Regions from separate parts of the Pseudoduganella sp. OTU4001 genome, predicted to be linked through region 3. Evidence: predicted binding sites of a transcription regulator. Region 3 holds the regulator's gene; each other region holds the start of a gene.

Evidence for each region. The regulator FNR, encoded in region 3, switches genes on or off when oxygen is low (the NO sensors DNR and NnrR bind a similar motif). The targets are predictions, from matches to a motif close to TTGATNNNNATCAA.
Region 1: AAHE99_RS20320 (OmpW/AlkL family protein) is a predicted target of FNR. The motif match lies at 1,720-1,733, and genes of this name have one in related genera.
Region 2: AAHE99_RS04450 (agglutinin biogenesis protein MshI) is a predicted target of FNR. The motif match lies at 2,009-2,022, and genes of this name have one in related genera.

The regions. Positions count from the first base shown of each region.
Region 1 is NZ_JASATG010000027.1:14,418-18,657, reverse strand. It holds gene AAHE99_RS20330 (xanthine dehydrogenase family protein molybdopterin-binding subunit) at 1-1,146, opposite strand, end outside; gene AAHE99_RS20325 ((2Fe-2S)-binding protein) at 1,143-1,637, opposite strand; gene AAHE99_RS20320 (OmpW/AlkL family protein) at 1,805-2,407, shown strand; gene AAHE99_RS20315 (DUF2244 domain-containing protein) at 2,404-2,874, opposite strand; gene AAHE99_RS20310 (LysR family transcriptional regulator) at 2,890-3,813, opposite strand; gene AAHE99_RS20305 (3-oxoacyl-ACP reductase family protein) at 3,929-4,240, shown strand, end outside.
Region 2 is NZ_JASATG010000003.1:195,407-199,646, forward strand. It holds gene AAHE99_RS04440 (hypothetical protein) at 1-386, opposite strand, end outside; gene AAHE99_RS04445 (PilN domain-containing protein) at 383-1,018, opposite strand; gene AAHE99_RS04450 (agglutinin biogenesis protein MshI) at 1,015-1,917, opposite strand; gene AAHE99_RS04455 (DUF6701 domain-containing protein) at 2,124-4,240, shown strand, end outside.
Region 3 is NZ_JASATG010000020.1:75,976-80,215, forward strand. It holds gene AAHE99_RS17935 (cyanophycin metabolism-associated ABC transporter) at 1-522, shown strand, start outside; gene AAHE99_RS17940 (cyanophycin metabolism-associated DUF1854 family protein) at 515-979, shown strand; gene AAHE99_RS17945 (bacteriohemerythrin) at 1,057-1,443, shown strand; gene fnr (fumarate/nitrate reduction transcriptional regulator Fnr) at 1,504-2,277, opposite strand; gene AAHE99_RS17955 (response regulator transcription factor) at 2,380-3,015, opposite strand; gene AAHE99_RS17960 (ATP-binding response regulator) at 3,008-4,111, opposite strand; gene AAHE99_RS17965 (response regulator) at 4,108-4,240, opposite strand, start outside.

The sequences.
Region 1 (4,240 bases), on a different contig from region 3:
TTGCGGCAGGCCGGCGGCTTCGCTGGTGGCGGCCAAGGCGGCTTCGCCGTTCTGGGTTGGGGTCCAGACGTCGCAGCGCTCGGGCGTCCACACGGCGGTGGCGTTCATCACCTCCATCGTGGCGTGGTTCTGGTGGGGGTAGCTGTAGACGGCTTCGATCTTGCGGTGGGCACTGGCCAGGGCGGCTTTGGCGTCGCCGTTGCTGTTGCCTACGGCGGCGTCGGGGGCATCCAGGCCGGCCTTGATCCAGGCGGCAGTATCCTTGCTATTCATGCCGGCGTTGGGGCCTTTGTCCCATTCGATCGGCAGCGCGTCCAGCGCGGTGCGGGCGCGCCACCAGGTGTCGGCTACCACGGCGACTGCGCTGTCGCCTACCTGCAGTACTTTCTTCACGCCGGGTTTGTTGGCGATGGCTGCGGCGTCAAAGCTCTTTACCTTGCCGCCGAAGTGCGGGCAGTCCTTGATCGCGGCGTTCAGCATGCCGGGCAGCTTGAAGTCCATGCCGTAGATTTGCTTGCCGGTGGTCTTGTCGACCGTATCCAGGCGTGCCATGCGTTTGCCGGCCAGCTTCCAGTCTTTGGGGTCTTTCAGCTTGATGTCGGCGGCGGCGGGGGCTTGCAGTTTGCCGGCGGCGTCGGCCACCTTACCGAAGGTCAGCGTGCGGCCGCTTGGGGTGTGGGTGATCACGCTCTTCGCGACCGTGCATTCGGCGGCGGGCACGCCCCACTGCGCGGCGGCGGCTTGCACCAGCATCATGCGGGCTGCGGCGCCGCCTTTGCGGACGTAATCATGCGATTCGCGGACGCCGCGGCTGCCGCCGGTGGAGAAGCTGCCCCAGGCGCGGTTGCGTGCGAGCTGGCGGCCGGGCGATGGGTATTCGGTCGTGACCTTGGCCCAGTCGCCTTCCAGTTCCTCTACTACCAGCTGTGCCAGGCCGGTCAGCGTGCCCTGGCCCATTTCGGAGCGGGCGATGCGCACTACGATGGTGTCGTCGGGTTTGACGACGACCCAGGCATTGATCTCTGGCGCGTCAGCGGCGGCGGCCTGCTGCTGCGCTTCGGCGAAGGGGATGTGGAAGCCGAACATCAGGCCGGCAGTGGCGCCCAGGGAGCGGCCGAGGAAAGCGCGGCGGGTGATCGCGTTCATGCTTTGCTCCCTTCTACGATGTCCAGGCCAGCCAGCTTGGTGTCGCCGCCTTTGGCGATCACGTGGATGGCTTTGCGCACGCGGTTATAGGTGCCGCAGCGGCAGATGTTGGTCATCGCGGCGTCGATATCGGCGTCGGTGGGATTCTTCTTTTGCTTCAGCAGTGCGGCGGCGGCCATGATCATGCCGGACTGGCAGAAGCCGCATTGCGGCACATCCAGCGCGGCCCAGGCTTTCTGCACCGGGTGGCTGCCGTCCTTGCTCAGGCCTTCGATGGTGACGATCTTCTGCTTTTCAGTCACGGTGGAGGCAGGACGCACGCAGCTGCGCGTCGGTTCGCCGTCAATGTGCACGGTGCAGGCGCCGCATTGCGCTACGCCGCAGCCGTATTTGGTACCGGTAAGGCCTAGCTGTTCACGGATCACCCACAGCAGCGGGGTGTCTTCTTCGGCCTCGAACTCGCGTACCTGGCCATTGACGTTCAATTTCATTTCCTGCCTCCGAATAATGGGTGGGATGTGAATCGCGTGATCTTACTCCCGTTTTGGCTGTCTTGTATTCATTCGGGCAATTTTGACTTAGGTCAAAGATTTTGCTGCGTCGCGTCAATAGACTTTCATGTACCAAATCTCAATGACCACATGAAAGAGGTAGTGAAATGAAGAAAGCGATTCTGGCAGTTATCCTGGGCGGCCTGGCTCTCAACGCAATGGCGGCGGACACGGGCTGGCAGGTGCGCGCGCGTGCTGTGCATATCAATCCGGCGGACAAGTCGGATCCGGTGGGCGGCGTTGGTGCGTCGGACCGCATCGGCGTCAGCGACAAGACCATTCCGGAAGTGGACATCTCCTACTTCGTGACCCCGAACATCTCGGCCGAGCTGGTGCTGACTTACCCGCAGAAACATGACGTCTACCTGGATGGCAAGACCGTCGGCACCTTCAAGCACCTGCCGCCGACGCTGCTGGCGCAGTACCACTTCTCGCCTTCCTCGCAAATCAGCCCGTACGTTGGCCTGGGCGTGAACTGGACGACCTTCTCCAAGAACAATATCCTGGGCGGCGCGGGTAGCCTGGAGCACGATAGCTTTGGCCTGGCTGCACAGGCGGGCGTGGACTTCAAGCTGGATAAGAACTGGTCGCTGAACCTGGATATCAAGAAGGTGCAGATCCGCAGCGATGTGCTGATCTCCGGCGCCAAGGCTTCCAAGGTCAAGGTTGATCCAGTGCTGCTGGGCGTTGGCGTGGGCTACCGCTTCTAATTATTGAACAGGCCGCCCTGCACTTCCGCGCGCAGCTCCTGGGCCAGCGCGCGGCGGCGCGGGTCGGTGGCGAAGTAGCCAATATCGACGGCTACGCCTTTGGATTCGAGGTGGATCAGATCGCTGGGGTGGGCGGGCATTTGCAGGCGCAGGAAGTAGAGTTCCAGCTGCGTGGCGCTCATTTTGCCGGCGGAGACCTGCTCCACCAGCAGCTTACCGTTGGCGAGGACGATGTGCTCGTAATCCGTCGCGTGGCGCGCGTAGTGCAGGAAGGCGGCGGCCACCGCGGTCATCTCCAGCACGGTGAAGAGCAGCACCTGCCACAGCCCCACCATCACAAAGCCTGTCGCGACCGCGAACGAGAACAGGCACATCAAGCCATAAGCCATCCCCATCTGCTGGGGCGACAATGAGCAATTGCGCCGCAGAAGCCATTCCCTGCGTTCCCTGAGCAAGTCCCGGTTCATGGGGATATTTTATGCCTATGTTGCCAAAAAGCGTTGCGCAATCTGCATGGCCTGGAACTGTTCTGTCACAAAATCCACAAAAGCGCGTGTTTTGCCTGGAAGTAGCTTCTGGCTGGTGAAGTAGAGAGAGATTGGTCCAGCATCGGCATGCCAACCTGGCAACACGCGCACCAGCGCGCCGCTTTCCAGGTGGCGCAGAACGTTCGGCATCGCCATCAGGCCGATGCCCATGCCCATCAAGACGCCCTGCACGATCGCATCAGGGTCGCTGGCGGACATACATGGCCGCTGTTCGGCGACTTGCTCGGCGCCGGCCTTATTACGCAGTGTGCGCTGGCGCAGGCGGCCCGTCACGCTGGAACGCATGACCACGCCCTCGTAATCGATCAAGTCGGACGGCTGGCGCGGCGCCTTCCTGCCGCGCAAGAAGGCCGGTGTGGCTACGGCAACGATGTGGATGCGCGCCAGTTCGCGTGCAATTACGCCAGGCCGCAGCTCGATGCCGCCGCCAATGGCGGCGTCAAAGCCTTCAGTCACCAGGTCAACCTGGCGGTTCTCCAGGTACCAGTCAGTTACCACTGAGGGAAAGCGGGCGTTAAATTCGGGCATTAGCGGCAACAGGAAATCGCGGGCAAAGCCAGGCGCGGCACTCAGCTTGAGCGTGCCGGCAGGCTGGCCGGCCGTGTTGCTGATATCGGCAATCGCTGACTGGATGCTGTCCAGGCCGCCGGAAACCGTGCCCAGGAAGCGCTCGCCGGCTTCGGTGAGGGTAAGGCCGCGTGTGCTGCGTTGGAACAGCTGCACGCCAAGGTTGCGCTCCAGCTGCGCCACGTTGCGGCTCACGGCGGCCGCTGTCAGCCCAAGACGCCGGGCGGCGGCTGAGAAGCTGGATGCTTCGGCACTGCGCACAAAGCTTTCAAGGTTGGAGAGGGTTTCCATCGCGGGTCTTTCAACGTTTGCTTGAAATAGATTATAGCCAGTCGCTACTACCGTTATGGAAGTGCGGGAACCATACTGGACTCATCGCACAACCACTCCTCGAAAGGAAAACATCATGGGCAACAAGATCGCAATCGTTACCGGCGGCAGCCGCTCCATCGGCGCTGCCATCGCCAAGCGCCTGGCGGCGGATGGCGCCACCGTGGCAATCACTTACAACGCTTCGCCTGAGAAGGCGCAGCAAGTCGTAGCGGAAATCGAGGCCAAGGGCGGCCGCGCCATTGCGCTGCAAGCCGATGCGGGCAATCCGGACGCCGTGCGTGCGGCTGTCGCGCAGGTGGCACGGCAGTTTGGCAAGGTCGATATCCTGGTCAATAACGCTGGCATCAGCGTACTGGGGAATGCACAGGACATCGCCTTTGAAGAC
Region 2 (4,240 bases), on a different contig from region 3:
CTCAATTTGCCGTTCGAGCGCAGCAGCTGCTGCATCAGCGAGCTCATTTTCTCCGGCGCGACCAGGCCATTCTGCATGGTGCGCAGCGAGCCGGCCAGCTTGGCCGCCTCGCGGTTCAATTCCGCCAATCGCTGCTGTGCCGCCAGGTCCGGGTTGGCGCCGAAGGCCGCCATCCGCACGCCAATCTCGATATTCGCAGCCTCAACGCGCTGGTTCTGCTGGCGGATCTCGTCGGCCAGCTGCTTGTTCCGCGCAAACAGCGGGTTCAGTACCAGGATGTGCAGGGCATACAGAACAACGGCCACCGCCGCCGCAAACACGGCAATGCGTTCGCGCAGGGTCATGCCGTCGATACGGCTGCTCAGCTTAGCCCATAGCGCCTTCATTTCGCGCCCTCCTTGGCCTGGGCCGGTTCAGCAGCCAGGCGGAATTCCACGAACGGCGCACTGGCCGGAGCGGACGCCCCGCCGCCAGGACGCGCAATCTCCAGGCTGCCAAAGGTTTTGCCTTGCAGGACAGCTTCACGCGTCAGGCGCTGGATATAGCCCGGCACCAGCTCCGGCTGCAGCGCCCGGCCCTCCAGCCCGATTTCCTTGCCTGCACCGACCACGTTCAGGCCGGTCAGCCACACGCCATCGACATGCTGCCGCGCCAGCGCGCGGAAATACTCCGAATAGCCGGCGGTATTGCCCAACTCACCGCGCTCCAGGATGCCCTGCACTTCATGCAGCGACTTCAGCTCCTGCTGCATGCGCGCCAGGTCCGATTCCAGCGCCTGGCTCTTTTGTTTCGGCGGGAATTCCTTGGTCACCTGGGCCAGCCGCGCCTCGGCCGCCGCCGCAGCGCTCTTGCGGGCGTTCACGGCTTGCTCCAGCTGCGAGGTCTTGATGGCGCCATACACCGCCAGCAGTACCGCGCCGACGGCGATCACCCCCAGCGTCTGCACCATATGGACAGCAGTAAAAATCTTCTTCTGCTTGAGGAAAATCGGATTGAAAAGGTTGATCTGCTGGCTCACAGGACCACCTCCTCCTGGCGCAGGGCGGCACCCAGCGTCAGGAAATACCGTACCTGCTCTTCAGGGTCCAGCAAACTTGGCGCATCGGTCAGGTCGAACACATCGCCCAGGCCGAAGGACTCAACCGGCATGTACATTTGCGCCGCCAGGAAATCCTGCAACGACGGCACACCGGTCGGCGCCAGCATCAGGCGCGAGATGCTGATGAAGTGGTACTGGCGGTCAAAGTGGTCCAGCGAGCGTTGCAGCTCCAGCGCGATCTTGTCGAACGAGGCGTGGCGGCGCTCCACATCCTGTTCCTGCACCATGGCCAGCGTCACTTCCAGGTGGCGCGCCAGGTACAGTTCCTTGTTGTAGCTGACGGTCAGCAGGCCGCCGGCGTCGCTGAACGACAGCATGGCCAGCCCGCGCCCCTCCGGCTCCAGCAGGGCCGAGATATTCCGTTGCGCCATTTCGGGAATGTCGATCACGGACAGCGGCGCCTGCGCCTCGGCGAACAAATCCTGGCGGGACTGGATCAGGCTATTGCGCGCCGCAATCGCGAACATCGAATGGGCGCGGTTGCCGGCGTTCTTGTCGACCGGGATATCCAGCACGTCGATGGTGGCGTCGTCGATATGGAAGTCCAGCATGTCTTTCAGGCGCCAGCGCACGGCGGTCTTCAGTTCCTCTTGCGGCACATTCGGCGCCTCTACCTGCAGCAGCTGGTATTCGCCGCCCGCCAGCAAGGTGGCGCCCACATAGCCCGCGGCATACGCATCGCGCGCCGCGCGCCCCAGGGCCTCGGCGCCGAGGCTGGGCGACGCTGCGTGAAATGCCGCAAGCTTGACGATTGGTTTGGCGGCAGGCTGGCGCTCGACGCGCGCCACGCAGATCCCATCCGCGTGGAACGACGTCACAAGAATGCCTTCTTTTTTTCTTGCCCTAGAGAAAAAACGCATGCCGCCAATCTAAAAAGGAAACGTTACGCGAGGTTCGCGACGTAGATGATTGATTATATTCAAGATTGCATTACACTTTTACTAAATTTTCACCAATTATCAATTTTTTTCGGCTACGTTGTTACAGCCTTGACACATTCTGTTGCCACATGGTCTGATTCCGTATGATTTTCCGCGCAATCCTCGCCATTTTCCTTTGGTGCGCCGCCACTTTCGCGCACGCGCAGACCTATTCCTGGCCTGCCGACCTGACGAAGTCGGACTTCAATTGCAACCTGATCGCAGCGGGTGAATACAACTGCCCGTCGATGAGTTTTTCGAAGGACGAATACATCGTCATCACGTCGCCCATCACGGTGCACGTGAACGGCAGCTTCAAGGCTGCCAAGAACTTCATCATCCCGCAAGGATCGCCGCTGCTGCTGGACGTGAACGGCGAAGTGACCTTTTCCAAAGACATGAATGCCTACATGGACATCAAGTCCACAGGCAATATGTCCTTCGCCAAAAACACCATCCTGCATGGCGACCTGAATTCGACCAACGGCAATATCACCATCGCCAAGGACTCCCTGATCGACGGCGACGTCTTCACCAAATACCAGCTAAAGGTCGGCAAAAACAGCAGCATCTCCGGCAACTGCACCTACGCCACCACAAATTACATTTGCAGCTCCTCCACACCGCCGCCGTCCAGCAGCTTCGATCACTTCCTGGTCGAGCATGAAGGCACCGGCCTGACCTGCCAGTCCTCCGAGATCACCATATGGGCTTGCTCCGGCCCGAGCAGCGGCGGCACCTGCACCACCACTACCAACGGCGTCAGCGGAACCCTGGAAGTTCGCAACGACTCCACTAACGCACTGGTTGGCAGCTACAACTTCACCATTCCAGCCGGCCAGACCTTCGCCACCGTCTTGGTTCCTTACGACCCTGCCAAGGTTAAATTCCTCAAGCTTGGCACCACCACGGCCGGCACCACCTGCTGGGATGGCGATGCGGCCAGTTGCCAGCACACCTTCTTCGACGCCGCCTTCGATTTCGAGGTACCGGACCACGTTTCGGGAACCAGCCAGCCCGTCACCATCGCGGCCCTGCAGAAAACCAGCACCAACAGCTGCGCCCCAGCGTGGACCGGCACGTTCCCGATTTCCTTCACCTGTACTTATGTCGACCCTAACAGCGCCGCCCCGTCCGGAAGCCTGCCCGTCACACTGGAAAGCGGCAGCAATTCAGTTGCCCTGACCTGCGGAGGCGCAGCCAAGTCCCTCAGCATCCTGTTTGACTCCACCGGCAAAGGCCCGCTTAAAGTCACCTACCCCGATGCGGGCCGCATCGAGTTGGCGGCCACGTACCAGCCAAAGTCCATGTATGGCAACTCGACCTTTGTCGCTTACCCGCAGAAATTTGCGGTGACCTGGCCGACGCCGCGCCCCACAACCCTGGTCGCCGGCAGTCCGTTCAACGTCAACGTCACCGCCATGAACGGCGCCGAGACGCCCGTAGCAACACCGAATTTCGGCCGGGAGTCCACGCCTGCAATGGCTCAAATGACGTTCGCCAAATGCAAGCCCACCAACGGCGAGCCGGGCTTGTTCAGCGGGACGCTGAGCGCCTTCACGGCAGGCGTCGCAACCTCCACCGACGCGACCTGGGATGAAGTCGGCACCGGCGACATCACCGCGACCACTACCACCAACTACCTGACCACAGGCAAAACCATCACCGGCAGCAGCAATACTGCAAGCGGCGGCGCTTGCACCGGCCTGTTCGACCGCTTCCGCCCGCACCATTTCACGACCAAAGCCATTGCGCCCACGGCCTTCACATCGCCCGCAGCGCCTGCACCCCCAGTCGCATGGGCCTATTCCGGCCAACCGTTCACCGTCGAAGTCAGCGCATTCAGCGCCACCGGCAGCCCTACCCTGAACTACTACGTCCAGAACGCTGATATCTTCGCGCGCGAAATCACCTTTACCGGCTGGAGCAACGCCACGCCAAGCACCGCCAATCCAGGCCCCGGCTCGATGACCGTCGACAAGCTTGCGGCAACCGCCTTTACGGTGGCCTCCGACGGCGTCGCGACAGGCAATCCGGCTTACGCCTTCACTACGCCGCTCACCAAGCCCACCACGGTCATCGTCCGCGCCACAGATACCGACGGCACATCATCATCCGGCTACACCGAAGCGAGTGTGGAAATCCGCAGTGGCCGCGTCAGGATCAGCAACGCCTTCGGCCCACGCACACGCGACCTGGATGTGCCGGTACGCGTTGAGTA
Region 3 (4,240 bases):
CAGGAGCCGTTCTTGTTCTTCGGCACCATCGCCGAGAACATCGCCTACGGCAAGCCGAATGCCACGCGCGAAGAAATCATGAAGGCAGCGCGCGCCGCGCACGCCCACGACTTCATCCTGCGCCTGCCGCAAGGCTATGACTCGATGGTGGGTGAGCGCGGCCAGGGCCTGTCGGGCGGTGAGCGCCAGCGTATCTCGATCGCGCGCGCCCTGCTGATCGACCCGCGCATCCTGATCCTGGACGAAGCGACTGCCTCGGTGGACTCCGAGACCGAAAAAGAAATCCAGAAGGCGCTGGACAACCTGGTTGCCGGCCGCACCACGATCGCGATTGCGCACCGCCTGTCCACGCTGCAGCGCGCCAACCGCCTGGTCGTGATGGACCGCGGCAAGGTGGTGGAAGAAGGCCCGCACGACGAGCTGATGGCCAAGGAAGGCGCCTATTACCGCCTGTACCAGGCGCAGGCACGTAACGTCGACACCGACATGGATGACAAAGCAAAGAGCCGTGAAGATGATTAATTTTAGTTTGAGCCGCGACAGCTTTGGGAAGCTGAACCTGATCGACGCCAACGGCGTGCTGCACGAGAACGTCTCGCCGGTGCGCGCGTTCCCCATCCAGGCGCCGGAAGAAGGCCTGTCGCTGGTGAACACCGACGGCAAGGAAGTGGCATGGCTGGACAAGATCTCCGACCTGTCGCCGGAGATGGCCGACATCGTGCGCGAAGAGCTGGCCGGCCGCGAGTTCATGCCCGAGATCAGCCGCATCATCGACGTCGGCAGCTACGCCTGCCCATCCACCTGGACGGTCGCCACCGACCGCGGCGAGACCAGTTTCGTGCTGCGCGGCGAAGAGGACATCCGCCGCATCGGCAGCGTGTCGCTGCTGGTCTCCGACAGCCACGGCATCCACTTCCTGATCCGTGACCAGTTCGCCCTCGACAAGCACAGCAAGCGCATCCTGGACCGCTTCATGTAAGCCAAATTTGATATGGATCATGTGCCGTTGGTATTGCTGGACGGCACAATGTCTCAACTGCAATTGCGGAGAGACGCATGGATTCGATTGTTTTTGGCCCCGACCTGGCACTGGGCATTCCTGTGATGGACCAGTCGCATCGCATCATCTTCGATTTGCTGCAGTCCATCGATGCCTTGCCGCGCCCGGCCTTTGAGGAAGCGTGCCATCAACTGGCAGAAGAGTTCGCCCAAGATCTGGCGGAAGAGAACCACTTGATGGAAGCGATCGGCTACCCCCTCGCTGCCACGCACCGTGCGGCCCATGACAGTCTGCTGGCCTCGCTCGACCAGGCGTGCTGCCTGCTGGCGGCTGGCGATGAGTCCTCTGCGCGCCGGATGGTGCGCGCCTTGCCGGACTGGGTGGAGGCGCACATCAACACCATGGATCTGGCCCTGGCCATCGCCGCCTCAAACCTCAAGTGAAAAAAAGGGGCAGCCGAAGCTGCCCCATACACCCCCTACAGGTGAGAAAGTGGTTGCTACTCAGGCGACGGCGAGCTCCTGCGCCATGCCGCCGGAAGACATCGCCTCCAGTTTGCTGCGGTCGAGAATGCGCAGGTCGCGGTTATTCAATACGATCGAACCGTCCTGGCGCAGGCGGGCCAGCTGGCGGCTGACGCTTTCCACGGTCAGGCCGAGGTAGCCGCCGATGTCTTCGCGCGACATGCGCAACTGGAAGCTGCTTGACGAGTAGCCGCGCTGGGCGTAGCGGCCGGCGAGGTTCAGCAGGAACATGGCCAGGCGCTGCTCGGCGCGCATATGGCTCAGGAACAGCATCACCGATTGCTCACGCTGGATCTCGCGGCTCATGGTGCGGTGGAATTGCTGCAGCAGCCCTGGGATCTGCATCACCAGTTCCTGCAGGCGGCTGAACGGAATCTCGCACACTTCGCTGTCCTCCAGCGCAACGGCGTTGCAGCTATGCTGGCCGGCGCCAATCGCTTCCATGCCCAGCAGGTCGCCGGCCATGTGGAAGCCGCCGATGGTCTGTTCGCCGCGCTGGTTCACCTGCACGGTCTTGAAGTGGCCGAAGCGCACCGCATACAGGCTGTGGAAGCTGTCGCCCGTCTGGTACAGCGGCTCGTCGCGCGATACGCGGCGGCGGCGGGCAATGATCTGGTCCAGGCGGGCGACGTCGTCTTCCGCCAGGCCCTGAGGCAAGCACAGGCGGTTAAAACTGCACAGCGAGCATTTGGCGGCGACTGGCGCGCAATTCTTGGTGGTGTTTGCAGGGGTGATGGGGATAACCGGGCTCATGGTGCTGCTCCTTGTGTTCGATGGAGTCAGTATCGCGTCCCGGCGCATTTCCCGGTATCAAGCTTCCTGTGTAGTTGATGTAGTGGTTCCCCTACAGTACATTCAGATCAGTCCGTGCTCCAGGGCGTAGCGGGTCAGCTCGGCATTGCTGGACATGCCCATTTTCTCGAGGATGCGGCTGCGGTACGTTGTCACAGTGTTAGGGCTCAGATGTAGTTTTTCCCCGATGCGCACCAGCGATTCGCCCTGCGCAATCAGCTTGAACACTTCCAGCTCGCGGTTGGAAAGCTCTTCATGGTCGCCGCTGGGGCCGCCACCCACCAGGGTTGCCAATTTTTCAAGCAATGCCGGGCTGACATGCTTGCCGCCTGCCGCCGCCTTGCGCACCGCTTCCACCAGGGTGGTGGTCGGAGCGTCCTTGGTGAGGTAGCCGGAGGCGCCGGACTTCAGGGCGCGCACGGCGTAAATCTCTTCCGAATAAGTGCTCAGGACCAGGACGGCCATGCGCGGGTACTCTGCACGCAGGGTTTTCAGCAAATCCAGCCCATTTTTGCCGGGCATTTTGATGTCGACCAGGGCCACGTCGAAGCTGCGCTCGGCCACCCGGGCCATGGCTTCGACGGCATTGCCCGCCTCGCCCTCCACGCTGATATCGGGCGCGGTGCCGAGCATCAGGCGCACGCCGTTGCGTGCTATGGCGTGGTCGTCGACCAGCAGTACGGTGATCTTGTCACCCATTCTTGTCCTCCAAAGGCAGGCGCAGTTGCAGGGTGGTGCCCTGCCCAGCCTTGCCGCTGATTGTCAGTTCGCCGGCGAAGCGGCGGGTACGTTCGTGCATGCCGAAAAGGCCCCAGGATTCGCGGTCGGACAGGCCGGCGCTTTCGATGCCCTTGCCGTCGTCTTCCACCCGCAGCACAACGCAGTCGCCGTCGCGGTCGACCAGCAGGCGCGCTTCACTGGCTTCGGCGTGGCGCACCACATTGGTCAGCGCTTCCTGTGCGACGCGGAACAGCATGGTGCTGCGCTCCGCATCCAGCTCCAATGCCGCCGCCTCGGGCGTGATATTGCAGCTGCATTGCAGGCCGCTGCGCTGGGCTACCTGCTCGGAATACCATTCCAGCGCAGGCCAGATGCCCAGCTGGTCCAGCACGCTGGGGCGCAGGTCGGTGATCACGCGGCGCACGGTCTCGATGGCGTCCTGCGCCAGCTTGGCGGCGTCCTTCAGCAGCGGGTCGGACTGCTCGCCGCCGCGTTCGATCGCCACGGAGATGTAGGCTTTGATCCCGGTCAGCAGGCCGCCCAGCTCGTCGTGGATCTCCTGCGCGATGCGGGTGCGTTCGTGCTCTTTCAGCTTCTCCTGGTAGGCGGCCAGCTCGCGCAACTCCTTCTGCGACTGGCGCAGCACGCGTTCGGCCTGCGATTTTTCCTCGATCAGGCGCTGCTCGCGCAGCAGGCGGTCAATCGCGCCGGCCAGAAAGTCGAGGTAGCGGCCGTCGCTGTCCTTCACCAGGTAGTCGCGCGCGCCGCGGCGCATGGCTTCCGCCGCCACGGTGGCGCTGTCGGCGCCGGTCAGCATCATCACGGGGATGGTTGGCTGCGGCTCGCCCTGGTCGGCGGCCAGCCGGGCCAGGAACTCCAGGCCGGTCAGGTCCGGCAGGTGGTAATCGAGCAGGATGCAGTCGGGCTTTTCGCGCAAGGCGATATCGAGGCCTTCCTGGCCGCTTTCCGCTTCCAGCAATTCGCAGCTGAAGCCCGGCGCCTGCGCGAACGCACGGCGGCAGGCAATCCGGTCGACGATATCGTCTTCGACGATCAGGACCCTCACCGCGTTCATGGCAGCTCGCTGATGGTCCAGTACAGGTTAATCGAGCGCACAACTTCGACAAACTGGCGGTAATCCACCGGCTTGGTCATGTAGCCGGCCACGCCCAGGTCGAAGCTGCGCATCTTGTCCTGCTGCTCT